One region of the Pseudoalteromonas sp. SWYJ118 genome, then DNA from elsewhere that is predicted to be linked to it. Evidence: predicted binding sites of a transcription regulator. Region 1 holds the regulator's gene; each other region holds the start of a gene.
What was found. The regulator FliA, encoded in region 1, starts transcription of late flagellar genes. The targets are predictions, from matches to a motif close to CTAAAGNTNNNNNNNNNNNNGCCGATA.
Positions count from the first base shown of each region.

Region 2: the regulator FliA is predicted to act here: its motif matches at 1,001-1,027, upstream of pomA (flagellar motor protein PomA).
Region 3: the regulator FliA is predicted to act here: its motif matches at 685-711, upstream of I6F48_RS04275 (VC2046/SO_2500 family protein).

Region 1 covers NZ_JADYXC010000001.1:487,414-489,687, reverse strand. Annotated here, with positions in the region: gene I6F48_RS02285 (protein phosphatase CheZ) at 1-171, opposite strand, end outside; gene cheY (chemotaxis response regulator CheY) at 189-572, opposite strand; gene I6F48_RS02275 (RNA polymerase sigma factor FliA) at 613-1,323, opposite strand; gene I6F48_RS02270 (MinD/ParA family ATP-binding protein) at 1,350-2,210, opposite strand; gene flhF (flagellar biosynthesis protein FlhF) at 2,203-2,274, opposite strand, start outside.
Region 2 covers NZ_JADYXC010000044.1:6,478-8,751, forward strand. Annotated here, with positions in the region: gene I6F48_RS20685 (flagellar motor protein MotB) at 1-171, opposite strand, end outside; gene pomA (flagellar motor protein PomA) at 174-941, opposite strand; gene I6F48_RS20695 (exodeoxyribonuclease VII small subunit) at 1,262-1,504, shown strand; gene ispA ((2E,6E)-farnesyl diphosphate synthase) at 1,507-2,274, shown strand, end outside.
Region 3 covers NZ_JADYXC010000002.1:353,031-355,304, reverse strand. Annotated here, with positions in the region: gene I6F48_RS04290 (M48 family metallopeptidase) at 1-289, shown strand, start outside; tRNA gene I6F48_RS04285 (tRNA-Tyr) at 415-499, opposite strand; tRNA gene I6F48_RS04280 (tRNA-Tyr) at 549-633, opposite strand; gene I6F48_RS04275 (VC2046/SO_2500 family protein) at 746-1,273, shown strand; gene I6F48_RS04270 (DUF6172 family protein) at 1,453-1,755, shown strand; gene I6F48_RS04265 (GGDEF domain-containing response regulator) at 1,949-2,274, shown strand, end outside.

The DNA.
Region 1 (2,274 bases):
TTCGTGCAGTTGACGAGTCAACTTCCCAACTTCAGCAAATAATTTAGACTGCTCTTGCGAAGCTGTCTCTAAAATCAACTGATTAGCTTTATCTTGCTCATCGTTTTCTAAATAAATGACGAGTTGACGAGCTTGTTCTAACGTTATTTGAGGCGCAGCTGGTGCTGACATAAGCCTCTCCCCCATCATTAGCCTAAGCGTTCAAATACTTTTTCTAATTTAGTTTTTAATGTTCCAGCCGTAAATGGCTTAACAATATAACCATTAACGCCAGCTTGCGCTGCAGCTATTATTTGTTCTTTTTTAGCTTCTGCCGTTACCATCAATACAGGGATATGTTTTAACTTATCATCTGCACGAATTGCTCTTAAAAGGTCAATACCTTGCATTCCCGGCATATTCCAATCTGTAACCACAAAATCAAATACTTGATTTTGTAACATAGGCAAAGCTGTAGACCCGTCATCAGCTTCTTGAACATTAGTGAAACCTAAGTCACGTAATAGGTTTTTTATAATTCGTCTCATCGTTGAAAAATCATCAACTACAAGAATTTTCATGTTTTTATCCAAAACATCCCCCAGTGAGGTATTAACCTTAGTTTACTTACTACTAGTTTATCCAGTCATTGATTTTAGCTTTAAGCTTAATCATCGCCTGACCATGTATCTGACTTACACGCGATTCGCTTACATCGAGTATATGTCCTATTTCTTTTAAATTCATTTCATCGTTATAGTATAAAGAAAGTACCATTGCATCACGCTCTGGTAATGACTTTATTGCATTTAGCAAAGACTCATTAAACCGATCATTTTTAACATTATTAAAAGGTTTGTCTAGCGCTAAATCTTGGCCTACGGGAGTAATAACATCCTCATCTACACCAAGGTCTTCTATGCCTAATACTTTACTGGTATTAACATCATTTAAAATATGATGGTACTCATTGAGTGAAATTTCAAGTTTTTCAGCAACTTCTATATCTGTTGGTTCGCGATTCAAACTGCTTTCGAGCCCAGTAATTGCTTCTGCAACTTGTCGGCTTTTACGGTGTACTGAACGAGGAGCCCAATCACCACGGCGCATTTCATCAAGCATAGCCCCGCGAATACGAATACCGGCGAAGGTTTCAAAGCTTGCGCCTTTTGTTGCATCAAAGTTTTTTGAAGCTTCTATTAAACCTATCATTCCTGATTGAATTAAATCATCAAGCTGAACGCTAGGTGGTAATCGAGCAATTAGATGACATGCCACTTTTTTAACAAGTGATGCATGTTTCTCAACAATCACATTTAAGTTTTGTGTTGATTGATATCCCATAGCTCTATTCACCAATGTTGTCATAATTAGCCGTTTACTAGTTTCTCAATGAAAAACTCTAAATGCCCAGATGGTTGATTTGGTATTGGCCATTTAACTGCTTTTGTCGCCAGCGCTTTAAACGCGAGAGCGGCTGGCGAACTTGGAAAGAGCTCAACAATCACCTTTTGGCGACGTGTTGCTTTGCGCATATTTTCGTCATAAGGAACCGTTGCTACTAGCTCCATTGAAACATCTAAAAAGCGATCGGTAACTTTAGATAGTTTTGCAAACAATTCAGTGCCTTCACGCATACTGCGGACCATATTGGCAACAATTTTGAACTTATAAACACCGTGCTCGCGGCTTAATACTTTAATAAGTGCGTAAGCATCGGTTATTGATGTTGGTTCATCGCACACTACAACCATTACATCTTGTGCTGCTCGTGAGAAGCTTAGCACCATGTCTGAAATACCAGCGGCTGTATCTACAATTAAAATATCAAATTCGGTATTCAATTCGCTAAATGCACGAATTAGCCCGGCATGCTCAGATGGCGATAATTCAACCATACTTTGCGAGCCCGATGTAGCAGGTACAATTTTAATACCAGCAGGCCCTTCAACTAAAATCTCGTCAAGCTCACATTCACCTGACAAAACGTGTGATAAATTGCGCTCTACACGTAAACCAAGCATCACATCACAGTTTGCTAAACCTAGGTCAGCATCCAGCACTAATACTCTATTACCTTGTTGCCCTAGTGCAATAGCGGTATTTAGAGAAACATTTGTTTTCCCCACCCCACCTTTACCACCGGTTACAGCGATAACTTTTACGCCGTTGTTATTGTTTTGACTCATTTTGCGCAGGCCGCTTGCTTGATCTAATACTGTGTTAATCATACATCCCTACTGTACTTGGCGCCACTGCTTGGTGCCTTGAATGTTGTGCTTTTGTTCTTTTTAA
Region 2 (2,274 bases), on a different contig from region 1:
ACCAAAAGCAAACTTCATAGAGCCCGCAATTTGTTTAAACTTAAGTACATCCATTTCTGAAAACGCGAGCAAGAGTACAAAAAAGCACATTAACAGTGACATTAAATCGGCAAACGTTCCCATCCATGCAGGTAGACCTGGTGGTGGGCATTTGCACTCTTGATCAGACATAGTTACTCCTCGGTATCTACTTTGCGTTTAGATTCAGCTAAGTAATTTTTCAAAATACCTTCGATTACTTTTGGATTCTGACCATCTTGTATACCTAAAATAGCATCCAAAATTAAACGCTGATTCATAGCTTCCTCATCTTTACGCAGTTCAAGTTTTACCTGAATAGGAATTGCCACTACATTGGCTAAAAACGCGCCATATAAAGTTGTTAATAGTGCTACTGCCATTGCAGGACCAATTGCCTTCGGGTCATCCATGTTAGACAACATTGCAACCAAACCAATTAGAGTACCAATCATGCCCATTGCAGGCCCTATATCAGCTAACGACTTAAATAAACCCGCGCCCAATTCATGGCGAGTCGTAGTTAGAGAAATATCTTTTTGAAGTGTAGCGCGAACTACATCTGCATCATGGCCATCAACGAGCATATCGACGCCTTTGCGCATAAAGGGGTTTGGAATTTCAGCTTCTTCGAGTGCTAAAAAACCGCCTTTACGAGCTGAATCAGCAAGTTCTACTGCTTTTTCGATAAGTATTTCTGGCGTTTCGATTTTAAACATAAACGCTTTGGCAACAACTTTACCTATCCCCAAAAATTGCGACATAGTGAAGTTTGATAAAACAATAAAGAGTGAACCACCAAATACAATAACCACAGACGGGGTATTGTAAAACATAGCCATTTCACCGCTACTACTCATAAACATAGACATGACAATTAAGCCAATTGCGCCTAGGATCCCGATTATGGTTGCTAAATCCACATTTCCTCCAGAAGTTTCATGCTTAATGGCCTTATCATAAACTTTTATTATTAACTGCTTATCGGCAACATATTGAATTGCTTAAGCCATTTTTATAAATAAACATAAAAAGCAGCCTTTAGCACTATCTTAGGTCAAGTTATAAGGGCTACCTAATTATCAATTGATTTATTAAACCAACAGACCGCTATTAAGGCTTTATTAATGCACTTGAAATATAATTTAACGTTATAAAGGTAAAAAACCAATATCATCCTTTGACCTAGTTTAGCATTCCCCCTAAAATTGACCCTAAATTTATTATGTAAGCTGAAATAAAGATGGCGACTAAAAAACCTGAAAACTTAAGTTTCGAACAAGCACTAGAAGAATTATCTACAATCGTTAGTGACATGGAACAAGGTGACTTATCGCTTGAGCAATCGTTAAAGCAATTTGAGCGTGGAATTGCATTAGCAAGTGCTTCATCAGGGAAATTACAGCAAGCAGAACAAAAAGTATCAATTTTGATGGGGAATGGCGAAAAGTCAGTACTTACAAATTTTGATAATGATATGGAATAGCTGTGAGCATAAAAAATCATATTGAACGTGCTCAAAAAGATGTAGTAGCGACCTTACAACAGCATTTTAACCAGCCTCTAGATACAGAAGAAACGGTAAAGAACGCCACCCAGTATGGATTATTTAATGGCGGTAAAAGATTACGTCCATTTTTAGTTTATGCCACAGGTAAAATGCTCGGCGCAAACCATCAAGACTTAAACGTACTTGCTGCTGCAATTGAGTGTATTCATAGCTATTCGTTAGTCCATGATGACTTACCAGCAATGGATGATGACGACTTACGCCGCGGACGCCCTACTTGTCATATAGAGTTTGGCGAGGCAAATGCAATTTTAGCCGGTGATGCTCTTCAAACTCTTGCTTTTGAGCTTATTGCGAATCACAAATTTGAATGCTCATCGCAAACACAAGTAAAAATGATTGCTACACTTGCCCATGCATCAGGCCTTCAGGGTATGGTTGGCGGACAAGGCCTTGATATAGCAGCAACTGATAAAGTAATTACCGTACAAGAGCTTGAGCGAATACATAAGCTAAAAACCGGGGCTCTAATTAATTGCGCAATTACACTTGGTGCACTGTGCAGTGAAAAGGCTGATCAACAAACCTTAGAAAATTTAAGTGTTTTTGGGTATGCTATAGGGCTAGCATTTCAAGTACACGACGACATTTTAGATGTTGAAGGCGATACAGTTATTTTAGGAAAGCCACAAGGCTCCGATATTGCCGCGAATAAAGCGACATATCCGGCGTTATTAGGTATGCTA
Region 3 (2,274 bases), on a different contig from region 1:
GTATTTCTGTACTCAAATGGGTGAAGAGTTGCCAAATGATTTAAAAATAGGTGTTTATAAACGAAAGTGGGGGAGTTGTAATAGCAAGCGAGAACTCACTTTTAATTTACATCTTATAGGTGCTCCTTACCACGCTATAGATTATGTGATTGTTCATGAGCTTGCCCATTTAAAGTATTTAAATCATAGCAAAGCTTTTTGGCAGCGAGTAGAGGCGTTTTTCCCCGATTACAAAACATCATCTAATTGGTTAAAACAAAATGGTATGAGTTTACAGTGGGTGTTTTGATGTTACTGAATATAGGAATATAGGAATATAGGAATATAGGAATATAGGAATATAGGAATATAGGAATATAGGAATATAGGAATATAGGAATATAGGAATATAGGAATATAGGAATAGTAGAGAAGTGGTGGAGGGAGCTGGATTCGAACCAGCGAAGGCTGAGCCGTCAGATTTACAGTCTGATCCCTTTGGCCGCTCGGGAACCCCTCCACACTAATTTTATTGCATTTGGCCCCACTTAACTTAGCGGTAAGAAAAGTGGTGGAGGGAGCTGGATTCGAACCAGCGAAGGCTGAGCCGTCAGATTTACAGTCTGATCCCTTTGGCCGCTCGGGAACCCCTCCAATGCAACGGCGCTGATAATAGCAAATTGCGTATTTAAGTAAAGAAAAAAGCTAAAGAAAATTGAAATAAAGCCGATAAATATCTATCAGTTACCACAATCGGCTAAAGACTATGCAAATAGATGATTTGTTAATCACAGAGAGTCAGTTAAACAGTAGACTCAATAATAGTGTGCATGAAAATCGCCGTGGCGAATTTGCACTATTATTAGCGATGCTGTCACATGACGCACTCGACTTTAGTCAATTTCATTTACCAAAAACTGAAATAGATAATTTAGTTATAGAAGAAGAGGCGTTAAGAAAGCAATTTGGCGCAGGTCCAAAGCAACTTTTAGCCCCTGATGAATATAATATGTTGGTTGGACAATTTAATGCATCATTAATATCTCAAGAAGGAGAGCACTGTGGTATGACAAGTATTAAGTTAAGACAATGCTTAAGCCCTGAACCACTTGCGATTAGAAATGATGATAAGCATATTCCACTTAATATAATAGATAACTGTGAGCTTGCCGTCAGAAGAAGAATTAAAAGCGAACAAACCCAACTAGCTAATCCCCCTATAGATGCAGCTGCTTTTTACGACAGCCTTAATAATGATGCATTACATCAACCACTTCAGCTCATTGCGGTGTGATATATGATTGTAATAATCACCAGTTAATATATGCTTTATAACGGGTCTGCTTTATATATTTGCTAATAATTGATTTAATGAAAAAAAAGCATCCAAAAATTAAATGCAATTGCTATAATGGCGTCAAATGGTATGACATGAAATGCCATTATCATTAAACCAAGGTAATTAGGAACGTAATGAAGAAAACATTCACGCTAAATCACGAGAAAATCAAATACCCTCGTATGGTTGATGCTGCAAAGCACGAAGTGAAAAAATATTTGAAAAGAGAGCGTAATAAAACGCTACCTGAAGATGCTGACTATTGGGCATTTGACTGTAAGTTTGGTAACACAGCTGAAGATGCGCAAGTTGTGCACGTTGCTGAATTAAGTAACCAAATTGGCGAAATTGAAAAGCAAGGTTTGACCTCTTTCTATGTAGAGATTTTAGCTCGACCTGCTCAACGTCAACAGTTAGATTTAGATGATGACGAATAACACTTAATTTAATTAAGTGTTCGAAGTTTTAAAATGAGCCCAAGTGGCTCATTTTTTGTTTTTATGCATTAAAGATTCACCATAAATCATTTTTATTAGTAACCAATAAGTAGAATTTTACTTTATTAACATTTGCATAACAAAATGTAGTGATATAGGGTGTGTTTAATAAAAAAAACAAAACAGTTGTACCATGCCGATAAATTACTCTGACCACCAATTGAAATTAAGCTTAAAGAGCTCTAAGGTACTTGTCGTTGACGATCAGCTATTAAGCTTAATTGTATTAAAAAAAATATTATCAGAGCATTTTAGTGTAACAACAACGAGCTGTGGTGAGGATGCGATTGAAATTTGTAAACATAATCCGCCAGATATAATACTACTCGATATTAATATGGAAGGAATGAGTGGTATTGAAACATGTCTAAAATTAAAAAATATATCTGAAACACAAGATATCCCCGTTATTTTTGTAACCTCATCTGAAAATCAAGAAGAAGAGTGCTGGGAAGCCGG